Regions from separate parts of the Streptomyces sp. NPDC051582 genome, predicted to be linked through region 2. Evidence: riboswitches for the same ligand, from Rfam matches in the RefSeq annotation. Region 2 holds a riboswitch; each other region holds the start of a gene.
What was found. Region 2 has a riboswitch for cobalamin ahead of cobN (cobaltochelatase subunit CobN). Riboswitches for the same ligand answer to the same signal wherever they lie in the genome.

Region 1 (4,404 bases), on a different contig from region 2:
GGCGGGAACGTCGGCAAGAAGACCTCCGCCAAGGGCTACAAGGCCGGTCAGATCGCCTCGGCCGGTCTCGTCTCCCTGGCGCACGGCACCAACGACGCGCAGAAGACGATGGGCATCATCACCCTGGCGCTGGTCGCCGGCGGCGCGCTCGCGCCCGGCTCCAACCCGCCGGTCTGGGTCATCGTCTCCGCCGGCATGGCGATCGCCATGGGCACCTACCTGGGCGGCTGGCGCATCATCCGCACCATGGGCAGCGGCCTGACCGACCTCCAGCCGCAGCAGGGCTTCGCCGCCCAGACCTCGGCCGCGAGCGTCATCCTCGCCTCCTCCAGCCTCGGCTTCTCCCTCTCCACCACCCACGCGTGCTCCGGCGCGGTCATGGGCGCGGGTCTGGGCCGCAAGGGCGGCGTGGTCCGCTGGTCCACCGCCACCCGCATGTTCATCGCCTGGGGCCTGACCCTGCCGGCCGCGGCCGTCGTCGCCTCCGGCGCCGAGCTGGTCATGCGCACCGGTGACGTCGGCGTCGCCGCCGTCGCGCTCTTCCTGATCGCCTCCTGCGTCGCCATCTGGCTCATCTCGCGCCGCCAGGTCGTCGACCACAGCAACGTCAACGACGCACAGGCGGCCGCGGCCGAGGAGCCGGGTGTCGTCACCACGGCCATGGCCGCCGTCACGGTCCCGCCGACGGTGGCCGCCGAGGCCGCCGCCGAGGCCTTCGCCGGTACGACCGCCGCGGTCACGGACGAGGCCCTGAGGGCCACCATCCCGGCGGCCGCCCCGACCGCACCGGCGGCTCCCGCCGCCGCGGTCTGACCCCGAGAACGACAGAGGAATCCGCAGTATGAAGATCGACTGGGCAGCACTCGGCTCCGTCTTCGGGGTCAGCCTCTCCGCCACCGTCGCCCTCGTGGCCCTGTTCACCCTGGGTCTGGTGGGCCTCTCCAAGCACGAGACCGCCACCGAGCAGGGCGGTACCGCCGCCCTCGCCCGCAGCGGTGCGTACGCCTGCTTCGCGCTCGTCACGGCGGCCGTGGGGTACGGGATCTACCTGATCGTCAGCTGACCTGACCCGATGCCCCGGTCCGACCGATCGGGGCACGGCGTGCCAAAGCTCCCTCCGGGTACCCCGGGGGGAGCTTTCGTACACCCGGGACCCGTGCCCGCGATCCGTGCCCGCGGCCTGCCCCGCCGCAGGTCAACGGCGAGTTGACGGGCCTTCGCGGTGCGTGGTGGACTGCCCGAGCCAATACGGCGGCATGGAGAGGAAGTCCGGTGCGAATCCGGCGCGGTCCCGCCACTGTCACCGGGGAGCACGCGGCACGTGCGCCCCGGGAGCCAGGAACTCCCACCGCCGGACACGTCGAACCAGGGCGCGGACCCTGAGTGAGGACATACCTGCACCATGCGTGCCGACCGCGTCTTCGCGTACGGCGCCACGGCGGGCCTGATCGGCGACCGGATCCTCGGTGATCCGCGCCGAGGGCACCCCGTGGCCGCCTTCGGACGAGCCGCCGCCGCCGTCGAACGCGCCCTGTGGCGCGACGACCGCGCACGGGGCGTTCTGCACACCCTCATATGCGCCGGGGGCGCGGCCGCCGTCGGCGCGCTGGGCGCCCGCGCCGCGCGCTCCCGGCCCGCTGCCGCCCGTATCGCCCTGACCGCTGTGGCCACCTGGGCCGTCGTCGGGGGCACCTCACTGGGCCGGGAGGCCCGCGCCATCGGCGGCGCGCTCGCCGCCGGGGACGCCGAGGTGGCCCGGGAGCGGCTGCCGCACCTGTGCGGGCGCGATCCGCAGGCCCTGGACGAGCAGCAGATGGCCCGCGCCGTCGTGGAGTCGGTCGCCGAGAACACCTCCGACGCGGTGGTCGGGGCCCTGGTGTGGGGCGCCGCCGCCGGTGTCCCGGGGCTGCTGGCCTTCCGCGCCGTGAACACCCTCGACGCGATGGTCGGCCACAAGTCCCCGCGCCACCTGCGCTACGGCTGGGCCTCGGCCCGGCTCGACGACCTCGTCGGCTGGCCCGGCGCGCGGCTGACCGCCCTGGCCGCCGCAGTGGCCGGGCCGGACCGCCGGGGAGCCGTACGGGCCTGGCGCACGGACGCCGCCGCACACCCGAGCCCGAACGCCGGACCCGTGGAGGCCTCGTTCGCCGGGGCGCTCGGCGTACGGCTGGGCGGGACCCTCGCGTACGGCGGGCGGGTAGAGCACCGGGCGGTGCTGAACGGCACGGAGGGGCGGCCGGTGGAGGTCGCGGACATCGAGCGCGCCGTGCGGCTGTCGCGTCAGGTGACGTGGCTGGCGCTGGGGGCGTGCGTGGCACTGCGCTGTGCGGTGTCGTACGGCATACGGAAGGGACGCGGATGAGCGGCGCGAAGCTCGGCGGGGGACTTCTCGTCGCCGGCACCACATCGGACGCGGGCAAGAGCGTGGTCACGGCGGGCATCTGCCGCTGGCTGGCCCGGCAGGGCGTGAAGGTGGCGCCGTTCAAGGCGCAGAACATGTCCCTTAACTCGTTCGTGACGCGCGAGGGCGCCGAGATCGGGCGCGCCCAGGCGATGCAGGCGCAGGCGGCCCGCGTGGAGCCGACGGCACTGATGAACCCGGTGCTCCTCAAGCCCGGCAGCGACCGCAGCAGCCAGGTGGTGCTGCTGGGCAAGCCGGTGGGCGAGATGAGCGCGCGCGGCTACCACGGAGGGCGTCAGGAGCAGCTCCTCGGGGTCGTCACGGACTGCCTGGAGCAGCTGCGGGGCACGTATGACGCCGTGATCTGCGAGGGGGCGGGCAGTCCGGCCGAGATCAACCTGCGCCGGACCGACATCGTGAACATGGGCATCGCGCGGGCCGCGCGGTTCCCGGTGGTCGTGGTCGGGGACATCGACCGGGGCGGGGTCTTCGCCTCGTTCTTCGGGACGACGGCGCTGCTGTCCCCGCAGGACCAGTCGCTGATCGCCGGATACATGGTCAACAAGTTCCGCGGCGACGTGTCGCTGCTGGAGCCCGGGATGGAGATGCTGCGCGGCCTGACCGGGCGCGCGACGTACGGGGTGCTCCCGTTCCGGCACGGGCTGGGCATCGACGAGGAGGACGGGCTCCGGGTCTCCCTGCGGGGCGCGGTGCGCGAATCGGTCGTGGCCCCGCCGGTCGGCGAGGACGTGCTGCGGGTCGCGGTGTGCGCGGTCCCGCTGATGTCGAACTTCACGGACGTCGACGCGCTGGCGGCGGAGCCGGGCGTGGTGGTGCGGTTCGTGGACCGGGCCGAGGAACTGGCCGACGCGGACCTGGTGGTGGTGCCGGGCACCCGCGGCACGGTGAAGGCGCTGGAGTGGCTGCGCGAGCGCGGCCTCGCGGACGCGCTGCTGCGACGGGCCGCCGAGGGCAGGCCGGTGCTCGGGATCTGCGGCGGCTTCCAGGTGCTCGGCGAGCACATCGAGGACGAGGTCGAGTCGCGGGCGGGTTCGGTGGACGGGCTGGGCCTGCTGCCGGTGCGGATCCGCTTCGAGCGGGAGAAGACCCTGGAGCGGCCTTCGGGGACCGCGCTCGGCGAGGCGGTCGACGGCTACGAGATCCACCACGGGGTGGCCGAGGTCCTGGGCGGGGAGCCGTTCCTCGACGGCTGCCGGGTGGGTTCCGTGTGGGGCACGCACTGGCACGGGTCGCTGGAGTCGGACGGCTTCCGGAGGGCGTTCCTGCGCGAGGTGGCTTCGGCCGCGGGCCGTCGTTTCGTCCCGTCCCCGGACACGTCGTTCTCCGCCCTGCGGGAGGAGCAGCTGGACCTGCTGGGTGACTTGATCGCCGAGCACGCCGATACGCACGCGCTGCTGAAGCTCATCGAATCGGGCGCCCCCGCGGACCTCCCCTTCCTCCCCCCGGGCGCGCCGTGACGCCCCGGGCCCTGCGGGCGGCCTCCCCCTCCCCGCGGGAAGGGCTCCGCACGGCGGCGGCCCCCGGCAGACCCAGACCCGCACAGCGCACCCGCCCCGCGGGCACCGCCCCGCGCACGCGTACTCGTACTCGTACTCGTACTCGTATCGGCAGTCGTACCCGCACAAGGAGAGGCATCGCATGAGCACGCCCTACCCGTTCACCGCAGTGGTCGGCCAGACCGACCTGCGGCTGGCGCTCCTGCTCAACGCCGTGAGCCCGGCGGTCGGCGGCGTGCTCGTGCGCGGCGAGAAGGGGACCGCCAAGTCCACCGCCGTCCGCGCGCTGTCCGCGCTGCTGCCCCAGGTCGACGTCGTCCCCGGCTGCCGGTTCTCCTGCGCTCCGGCCGCCCCCGACCCCGCCTGCCCCGACGGCCCCCACGAGCCCGGCACCGGCACCGCCCGGCCCGCGCGCATGGTGGAGCTGCCCGTCGGCGCCTCCGAGGACCGCCTCGTCGGCGCCCTCGACATCGAACGGGCCCTCGC
Region 2 (4,404 bases):
GCCGGGCGAGGTCGAGCGCGAACTCGGCGCGCTCCGACTCCACCTTGTTGTCGGAGCCGTGCCGGACCTGGCCCGGCTTCGCGGGGACCCGGTCCAGGTACGTGGTGTACCCGACGAGCACCTCGGCGTCGGCCAGCGCCCGCCGCGTCTCGGGGGTGAGCCAGAGCGGCCCGGCCGGCCCGGTGCCGACGACGACGACCTCGCCGGGCCCGGACGGCACGCCGCCCGGGTTGCCGATGCGGCTGGGCACCACGGCGACGGCGAAGTACGGGACGGTGTCGGGGTCGGTGTCGGCGAGGACGCCGGTCCGCTCCCCCTCCATGGTGGCGCGCTCCACGTAGCGGGCCTCCGCGAGGCGGCCGCTGCCCTCCATCGCCCGGCGTACGGCGGGGAAGGTGCGGCCGAGCTTCATCACGACCGCGGAGTCGGTGGCGGCGAGGCGGGCGGTGAGCTCCTCCTCGGGCAGGGTGCCGGGCAGGATCGTCAGCACCTCCTCGCCCTCGACGAGCGGGGTGCCCAGGCGGGCCGCGGCGGCGCTCACCGAGGTCACGCCCGGGATCACCTCGGCTTCGTACCGGTCGGCGAGCCGCTTGTGCATGTGCATGTACGAGCCGTAGAAGAGCGGGTCGCCCTCGGCGAGCACGGCGACGGTCCGCCCGGCGTCCAGGTGCGCGGCGAGCCGGGCCGCGGAGGCCTCGTAGAACTCCACCATCGCGCCCTGGTAGCCGCCTGGGTGGTCGGTGGTCTCGGTGGTGACCGGATAGACCAGCGGCTCCTCGACGTGGTCGGCGCGCAGGTGCTTCGCGGCGATCGAGCGGGCGATCGAGCGGCCGTGGCGGGCGCTGTGGTACGCGATGACCTGCGCCTCGGCGATCACCTCGACGGCCCGCAGGGTCATCAGGGAGGGGTCGCCCGGGCCGAGCCCGACGCCGTACAGCTTCCCGGGGCGTGCCGCGTCGCCGGCTGCGCTGCTCATTCTTCCTCGCTCGCGATCGCGTTGACGGCGGCGGCGGCGATGGCGCTGCCGCCGCGCCGGCCGCGCACGATCAGGTGGTCGAGTCCGCTCGCGTGGGCGGCGAGCGCGTCCTTGGACTCGGCGGCGCCGATGAAGCCGACCGGGACGCCGATGACGGCGGCGGGGCGCGGGGCGCCCTCCTCGATCATCTCCAGCAGCCGGAACAGCGCGGTCGGCGCGTTGCCGACGGCGATCACGGAGCCCTCCAGCAGGCCGCGGTCACGCCAGACTTCGAGCGCGGCGGCGCTGCGCGTGGTCCCCGTCTTGGCGGCGAGGGCGGGCACGGCGGGGTCGGAGAGGGTGCAGATCACCTCGTTGCCGGCGGGCAGCCGCTTGCGGGTGACCCCGCTGGCGACCATCTGGACGTCGCAGAGGATCGGCGCGCCGGCGTGCAGCGCGGCCCGTGCGCGGAGCACGACCTCCGGGGTGTAGCCGAGGTCCTGGGGCAGGTCGGTCATTCCGCAGGCGTGAATCATGCGCACCGCGACCTGGGCGACGGAGGCGGGCAGCCCGGAGAGGTCCGCCTCGGCGCGGATCGTCGCAAAGGACTGGCGGTAGATGGCCGCGCCGTCCTTCTCGTACTCGAACACTGTGTACTCGCTCATTTCTTCGCTGCGTCGTGGGAGGTGGTGCGGCGTACGGCCGCGAGGGCCGCGGGAAGTTCGGAGGCCGGGAGGGCCCGGCGCGGTGCGTGTCCGGCCGCGGACAGGTCGTACCCTTCGGCGGTGGCGACCAGGTCCGCCCAGGCGGTGCCGCGGGGGTGCCCGCACCGGCGTTCGCAGCCGGACCAGTGCACGGGCAGCGGGCGGGTCCCCTGCGGGTGCGGTCGTCCCTGCGCCACGACGGCGCGCGCGTCGGCGCGTACGTCCGCACGGGACTTCGCACAACCGGGCCGCCCCGTACAGGCGGTGACGGACCGCCAGGGGTCGTCGGGGCCGGTCACGAGCCCGGCTTCGGTGAGGGCGGCGAGCGCGTCCTCGGCGGCTCCGGCGGCCAGGCCGGGGATGACGATCCCGCGCCAGGGGGTGAGGCGGACGCGGCCGGTGAGCCCGGCCAGTTCGCGCCACTGCGCGGTGGTCAGGCGGCCCAGCGGTGCGAACACGCTGAGCGCGGCGGCCCCGTCGGGCCCCTCGACCACGCCCGGTTCGGGGGCCGGTCCGCGCAGGGGGGCCGGGGCGTCCCGCACGGCGGAGGCCGGGATCCCGGCGGCGGCCAGCCGGACGGCCAACTCATCGGCAGACAGAGCCTGTTCGGCGGGCAGCTCCGACACCCGCCAGGCCCGGGTGCCCGCTTCCCGCACCGCGTCGAGGAAGTACTCGGCGGCCACGAGCGCGGACCGCGCCGCGTCGGCGGAACCCACCAGCAGCGCGTCCGCCGGGTCGGCGGTCCACAGCAGCGCCCGGTCCCCGCCCCCGCCTCGGACGGCGGTCAGGTTCACATCGCCGTCGAGCGAGGTCACGTCGCCGCGGCCGTCGTCGAGGGCGAACAGGAAGCGCCCCGACAGGCCGGCCGCCGGCGCGCTCGCGCACAGCAGCCGGTCCAGCTCCGCGACCCAGGGGGCCACGTCGGGCAGGGCGCGCCGGTCCAGGCCGGTCAGCGGCGAGGCGACGATGTTGCGGACCCGCTCGTGGGTGGGGGCGGGCAGCAGTCCGGCGCGCACGAGCACGGCCTGCAGTTCGCCGCCGCAGCTCGCGCCGAGCCCCCGCAATTGCGCGTTGCCGCGCGAGGTGAGGTCGATGTGCCCGTCACCGAGCCGGTCCGCCGCGTCGGCCAGCAGCAGGGCCGCGGCCGCGTCGAGCATCCCGCCGGGTATCCGGATCCGGGCCAGGTACCCGTCGTCCGCCGCGTGCAGCCTCAGCGCACCGGGGCAGGCGTCACCGCGGTCACGTATGACCGGTTCGTCCCGCACTGCGGCGGAAGGGGGCTGGGGCGGCATGGCGGCGAGCATACCCACGATTCCCCGAACTCGACCTGTGTCCGTCACCACCCGCCCCCTGCGCCCCATGCTCCGCCCGACCTGCCCCGATCCGCTCCCCGTGCGCGGACCACCCCCACTCCCGGCCAGGGAGAACGCCACCTAAGATGACCACCGGCGGAGCCACGTGGCCCGCTGGGAGGAAGCCCGGTGCGAATCCGGCGCGGTCCCGCCACTGTGAACCCGCGGAGCGATCCGCCGGGTGAGTCAGGAACTCCCGCTGTCCACACTGCCCGGGGCGCGGAAACCCCGAGGAAGGCATGCCGCCGCATGATCCTGCTGCTGTCGACGTCCGACACCGATCTGCTCAGCGCCCGCGCCGCGGACGGCCCCGTGCCGTACCGGTTCGCGAACCCCTCCCGCCTTCCCCTCGACGACCTCCCCGCCCTGCTCGACGGCGTCGACCTGGTCGTCGTACGCCTCCTCGGCGGCCTGCGCGCCTGGCAGGAAGGCCTCGACCTGCTGCTGGCGCCGGCGCAGACCCGCCCGGTGGTCGTCCTCACCGGCGAACAGGCCCCGGACGCCCAGCTGATGGAGGCCTCCACGGTCCCGATCGGCATCGCGGCCGAGGCGCACGGCTACCTCGCGCACGGCGGCCCCGCCAACCTGGACCAGCTGGCCCGCTTCCTCTCCGACACCGTGCTGCTGACCGGCCACGGCTTCGAGCCGCCCGCCGCCGCGCCCACCTGGGGCCCGCTGGAGCGCACGCCGGTGCGCCCGTACGGCCCGCGCATCGCGGTGCTGTACTACCGAGCCCATCAGATGAGCGGCAACACGGCCTTCGTGCACGCGCTGTGCGACGCGATCGTGGAGAGCGGCGGCACGCCCGTACCGCTGTACGTGTCCTCCCTGCGCGCGCCCGAGCCGGAGCTGATCGCCGAACTGGAGTCGGCGGACGCGATCGTGACCACGGTGCTCGCGGCCGGCGGCACCAAGCCCGCCACCGCCTCGGCCGGCGGCGACGACGAGTCCTGGGACGCGGGCGCGCTCGCCGGGCTCGGCGTGCCGATCCTCCAGGCCCTGTGCCTGACCGGCTCGCGCAGTACCTGGGAGGAGAACGACGAGGGCCTCTCCCCGCTCGACGCCGCGACGCAGGTCGCCGTCCCCGAGTTCGACGGCCGCCTGATCACCGTCCCGTTCTCCTTCAAGGAGCTCGACGAGGACGGGCTGCCGGCGTACGTGGCCGACCCCGAGCGCGCCGCCCGCGTCGCCGGGATCGCCGTCCGGCACGCCCGGCTGCGGCACATCGAGCGCCGCGACAAGAAGGTCGCGCTCGTCCTGTCCGCGTACCCCACCAAGCACTCCCGCATCGGCAACGCGGTCGGCCTCGACACCCCGGCCAGCGCCGTGGAGCTGCTGCGCACGCTCATCGCGGGCGGCTACGACTTCGGTCCCGTCGAGGACATCCCGGGCC
Region 3 (4,404 bases), on a different contig from region 2:
CGCCTCGGGGGAGTCGAAGGGCATCTTCAGCTTGAAGAAGACGTCCTGGAGGCCCATCGCGCCCAGGCCCACCGGACGCCAGCGGGCGTTGGAGCGGCCCGCCTGCTCGGTCGGGTAGAAGTTGATGTCCACGACGCGGTCGAGGAAGGTGACCGCGGTGCGGACGGTCTCGTCCAGGCGCTCCCAGTCGATGTCGCGGCCGCCGGCGGTGTCGATGACGAACGCGCCCATGTTGACCGAGCCGAGGTTGCAGACGGCCGTCTCGCCGTCGTCGGTGACCTCGATGATCTCGGTGCACAGGTTGGAGGAGTGGACGACCGTGCCCGGCTCGGCGGTCTGGTTCGCCGTGCGGTTGGAGGCGTCCTTGAAGGTCATCCAGCCCTGGCCGGTCTGCGCGAGGGTGCGCATCATCCGGCCGTACAGGTCGCGGGCGGGCATGGTCTTGCGGGCGAGGCCCGCCGCCTCGGCCTTGCGGTACGCGGCGTCGAACGCGTCGCCCCACAGGTCGACCAGCTCGGGCACGTCGGCCGGGGAGAACAGCGACCAGTCGGCGTCCGCGTTCACGCGGCGCATGAACTCGTCCGGCACCCAGTGCGCCAGGTTCAGGTTGTGCGTACGGCGCTGGTCCTCGCCCGTGTTGTCGCGGAGCTCCAGGAACTCCTCGATGTCCGCGTGCCAGGTCTCCAGGTAGACGGCGGCGGCGCCCTTGCGGCGGCCGCCCTGGTTCACGGCGGCGACGGAGGCGTCGAGGGTCTTCAGGAACGGCACGATGCCGTTGGAGTGGCCGTTCGTACCGCGGATCAGCGAACCGCGGGCGCGGATGCGGGAGTACGAGAGGCCGATGCCGCCGGCGTGCTTGGACAGGCGCGCGACCTGGTGGTAGCGGTCGTAGATCGAGTCGAGCTCGTCCAGCGGGGAGTCCAGCAGGTAGCAGGAGGACATCTGCGGGTGCCGGGTGCCGGAGTTGAAGAGCGTGGGGGAGGACGGCAGGTAGTCGAGGCGGCTCATCAGCCGGTAGAGCGAGGCCACTTCCTCGACGGCCTGGACGCTGTCGTTCTCGGCGAGGCCGCAGGCCACGCGCAGCATGAAGTGCTGCGGGGTCTCGACGACCTGGCGGGTGATCGGGTGGCGCAGCAGGTAGCGGCTGTGCAGGGTGCGCAGGCCGAAGAAGCCGAAGCGGTCGTCGGCGCCCTCGGCGAGCGTGTGCTCGACCAGCGCGTTCAGACGGCTCGCGTGCAGCGCCACGAACTCGGCGGTGCGGTCCGCGATCAGGCCCTCGCGGTGGCCGACCGCGACGGAGGCGGAGAAGGAGGTGGCCCCCTGGCCCGCGGCCTCCTCGGCGACGGCCAGCGTCAGCAGCCGGGCGGCGAGCCGGGAGTACGCCGGGTCCTCGGAGATGAGACCGGCGGCGGCCTCCGTGGCCAGGCCGCGCAGTTCGGCCTCGTCGGCCGCGGCGCTGCGGCCGCGCAGGGCGGCGGCGGCGACCCGGCCCGGGTCGGTGTCGGGGAGGTCGGCCGTCAGCTCGGTGAGGGTTCGCAGCAGTGCGGCCCCAGGTCCCCCGGTCTCGATTCCGGTGTCGGACGGGTCGGACTCGGCGCGCGGTGCGGAAGGCGCGATGGTCACGGGGGGAGCTCTCCCTCGCTCGGCTCCGGGACACCTGCGGCGTCGGCGCGAGCGGGCGCGCGCGGGCATGGCAGGGCAGCACCGCGCGGCGTCCACCGGCCCAACCGCGAGGCCCGGACGTATCGGCACCCGGTTCGGTCGAGCCGGGCGCGCTGTCGGCAGGTCCTCGGACTTGCGGTGACACCAATGGGTGTACTTCATACCGTTGCGGGACAGTTCCGGATTCGCACCGGATTCCCCTGCGACGACAGCGAGCACGAGCATACATGTGGGGGCCGCTTCCTGTGCGACCCCCTAGATGTTGTGTCGGCGTTGTGTCGGCGTGGCTACAGTTCGAGACCGTACGTGAGCAGAGGGAGGTCGGGAACGGGCTCCCAGTCCCGTTCGGGCGTGCGCACGAAGCCGAGCCGTTGGTAGATCCGGTGGGCGCCGACCATGTCCTGCGTGGTCGACAGCACGAGCCGCCGTACGCCCTCGATGGCACGGGCACGGTCGACGCAGGCCCGTACCAGCGCCTCCCCGGCGCCCCGCCCGCGGCCCTCCCGGGCGACGGCCAGCATCCGGAACTCGGCCTCGCCGGCCACGGCGATGTCGCACAGCGGGCTCCCGGGCGCGGCGAAGGCCACGCTCCCGAGGAGCCGGCCGTCACCGGTGGCGGCGACGAGTATCACCCCGTCGGCCGCCCGCCCGGCCACGTCCCGCAGCCGCGCGAGGTACGGATCGTCCTCGCCGAAGGTGAGCAGCCCGTCGCCGAGGTAGGCCTGCGCGGTGATGTCCCCGAGCGCTCCGTACTCCGCCGCCAGCGCTTCCCTGATCACGATGTCCATGCGGTCGAGTGTGCCGGACGGGTGTCGGTGCCCGGCACTATCGTCGGAGGCAGCACCGTCGAGAAGGGCGAGCGAGGCATGACCGTGATGACAGACCGGCCCCAGATGCTGACCGAGGACTTCGAGACCCTTGCGCGCATAGGCGCCAGAGAGGTGGAGGGGCTGCGGTTGGAATTCATCGACGGGAAGCTGGGGGTCAAAGCGGTGCCTGACGGAGATCACGACCGAATCGTCGTGTGGCTGTCCCGCATCTGTATGCAGCACCGGCCCGAGGTCTGGCTCCACGTGGAACGCGGCCTGAAGGTCGAGCAGTACCGTTCGGGTCGGGCACGCCCGGATGCGTCCCTTGCCCCGGATGGCGCATTCGAAGGGCAGGGGGAGTGGGCCGACCCGGCTCCTGTCCTGATGGTCGTCGAGGTTACGTCGTACGACTCGGACACCGACGCACGCGACCGCAAGGCGAAGCCCGGCGCGTACGCGGCGACCGGCATTCCCGTCTACCTCCTCATCGACCGGGACAACTGCCTTGTGCAAGTCCACAGCGAGCCCAACGGGAAGCTGTACGAGACGGTACGCACCATCCCCTTCGGCAAGGACGTCGAGCTGCCGGACCCCGTCGGGTTCTCCTTCCCGACCGAGCCTCTGAAGGACTGGGTGCGCTGAACACGCACGAAGGCCCCGCCGGAATGTCCGGCGGGGCCCTTCGGCGAGTCAGGGTTCAGCAGCAGCCGAACCCCTCCCGGGGGTCGGCCTCGCGCGCGTCCGTGCGGGCGCGTTCGAAGGCCCGGCGGGTCAGGACCTCGGCGTCCGGGTCGTGCGTACGGGCGTGCGCGACGTAGCGGTCGTACGCCGCCTCGCCCGAGAACTCCCGTACGAAGTACCGCGCCTTCGCCAGCGCCGCGCGGACCCCGCTCACGCCACCGGCTCCTTCACGCGGCCGCCGCCCGAGTCCAGGCCCGCGGCGGCGAGCTCCGCCCGCTCCTCGGGCGTGGCGATGAGCCCGGCCGGAGCGATGATCTTCGACTCGGACCACGGGACCTCGGACAGCCTGACGGCCTCCGGGTTTCCGGCCGCCTTCAGGCAGGTCCGCGCCGCGTCCACCAGCACGATGACGATCAGGATCGCGAACAGCGCCGACAGCACGCCGTCGACCGTCGCGTTCGTGACGATCGTGTGCATCTCGCCCATGTTCTTGGCGGGCGGCAGGACCTTCCCGGCGTCGATCCCGGTCTGGTACTTGTCGCGCTGAGCGAAGAAGCCGACCTTCACGTCCTCGGAGAACACCTTCTGCCAGCTCGCGGTCAGCGTGACCGCCACGTCCCAGGCCAGCGGGACCCCGGTCACCCAGGCCCACTTGAGCCGCCCGGACTTCACCAGCAGCGTGGTGCAGACGGCCAGCGCCACCGCGGCGAGCAGCTGGTTCGCGATCCCGAACAGCGGGAACAGCTGGTTGATGCCGCCCAGCGGGTCCTTGATGCCGACCCACAGGAAGTAGCCCCAGCCGCCCACGACCACCGCGCTGGCCAGCCACACGCCCGGCTTCCAGCTCACGTCCTTGAAGGACTTGTGCACGTTGCCGAGGGTGTCCTGGAGCATGAACCGGCCGACCCGAGTGCCCGCGTCGAGGGTGGTCAGGATGAACAGCGCCTCGAACATGATGGCGAAGTGGTACCAGAACGCCTTCAGTCCGGCGCCGCCGAGCACGGAGGAGAAGATCTCCGACATTCCGAGTGCGAACGTCGGCGCGCCGCCCGTACGGGACAGCAGGCTGGTTTCCTCGACGTCCTTCGCGGCCTGCGCGAGGAACTCGGGCGAGATGGCGAAGCCGAAGTTCGTCACGGCCTGCGAGGCGGTCTCGACGGTCGTGCCGATGACGCCGGCGGGGGAGTTGACCGCGAAGAAGAGGCCGGGCTCGATGATGCAGGCCGCGATGATCGCCATGACGGCGACGAAG

Region 1: it holds a riboswitch for cobalamin, as region 2 does, so the genes downstream of both, AB0M92_RS14385 (cobalamin biosynthesis protein) here and cobN (cobaltochelatase subunit CobN) in region 2, are expected to answer to the same signal.
Region 3: it holds a riboswitch for cobalamin, as region 2 does, so the genes downstream of both, AB0M92_RS00485 (ribonucleoside-diphosphate reductase subunit alpha) here and cobN (cobaltochelatase subunit CobN) in region 2, are expected to answer to the same signal.

What each region holds. Positions count from the first base shown of each region.
Region 1 covers NZ_JBFAZJ010000009.1:56,198-60,601, forward strand. The annotation lists gene AB0M92_RS14375 (inorganic phosphate transporter) at 1-813, shown strand, start outside; gene AB0M92_RS14380 (hypothetical protein) at 842-1,063, shown strand; cobalamin riboswitch at 1,214-1,365, shown strand; gene AB0M92_RS14385 (cobalamin biosynthesis protein) at 1,403-2,362, shown strand; gene AB0M92_RS14390 (cobyric acid synthase) at 2,359-3,879, shown strand; gene AB0M92_RS14395 (putative cobaltochelatase) at 4,061-4,404, shown strand, end outside.
Region 2 covers NZ_JBFAZJ010000034.1:44,462-48,865, reverse strand. The annotation lists gene AB0M92_RS32720 (precorrin-2 C(20)-methyltransferase) at 1-976, opposite strand, end outside; gene AB0M92_RS32715 (precorrin-8X methylmutase) at 973-1,620, opposite strand; gene cobG (precorrin-3B synthase) at 1,617-2,951, opposite strand; cobalamin riboswitch at 3,091-3,228, shown strand; gene cobN (cobaltochelatase subunit CobN) at 3,261-4,404, shown strand, end outside.
Region 3 covers NZ_JBFAZJ010000001.1:97,140-101,543, reverse strand. The annotation lists gene AB0M92_RS00485 (ribonucleoside-diphosphate reductase subunit alpha) at 1-1,617, opposite strand, end outside; cobalamin riboswitch at 1,763-1,904, opposite strand; gene AB0M92_RS00480 (GNAT family N-acetyltransferase) at 1,950-2,450, opposite strand; gene AB0M92_RS00475 (Uma2 family endonuclease) at 2,529-3,113, shown strand; gene AB0M92_RS00470 (YbdD/YjiX family protein) at 3,169-3,366, opposite strand; gene AB0M92_RS00465 (carbon starvation CstA family protein) at 3,363-4,404, opposite strand, start outside.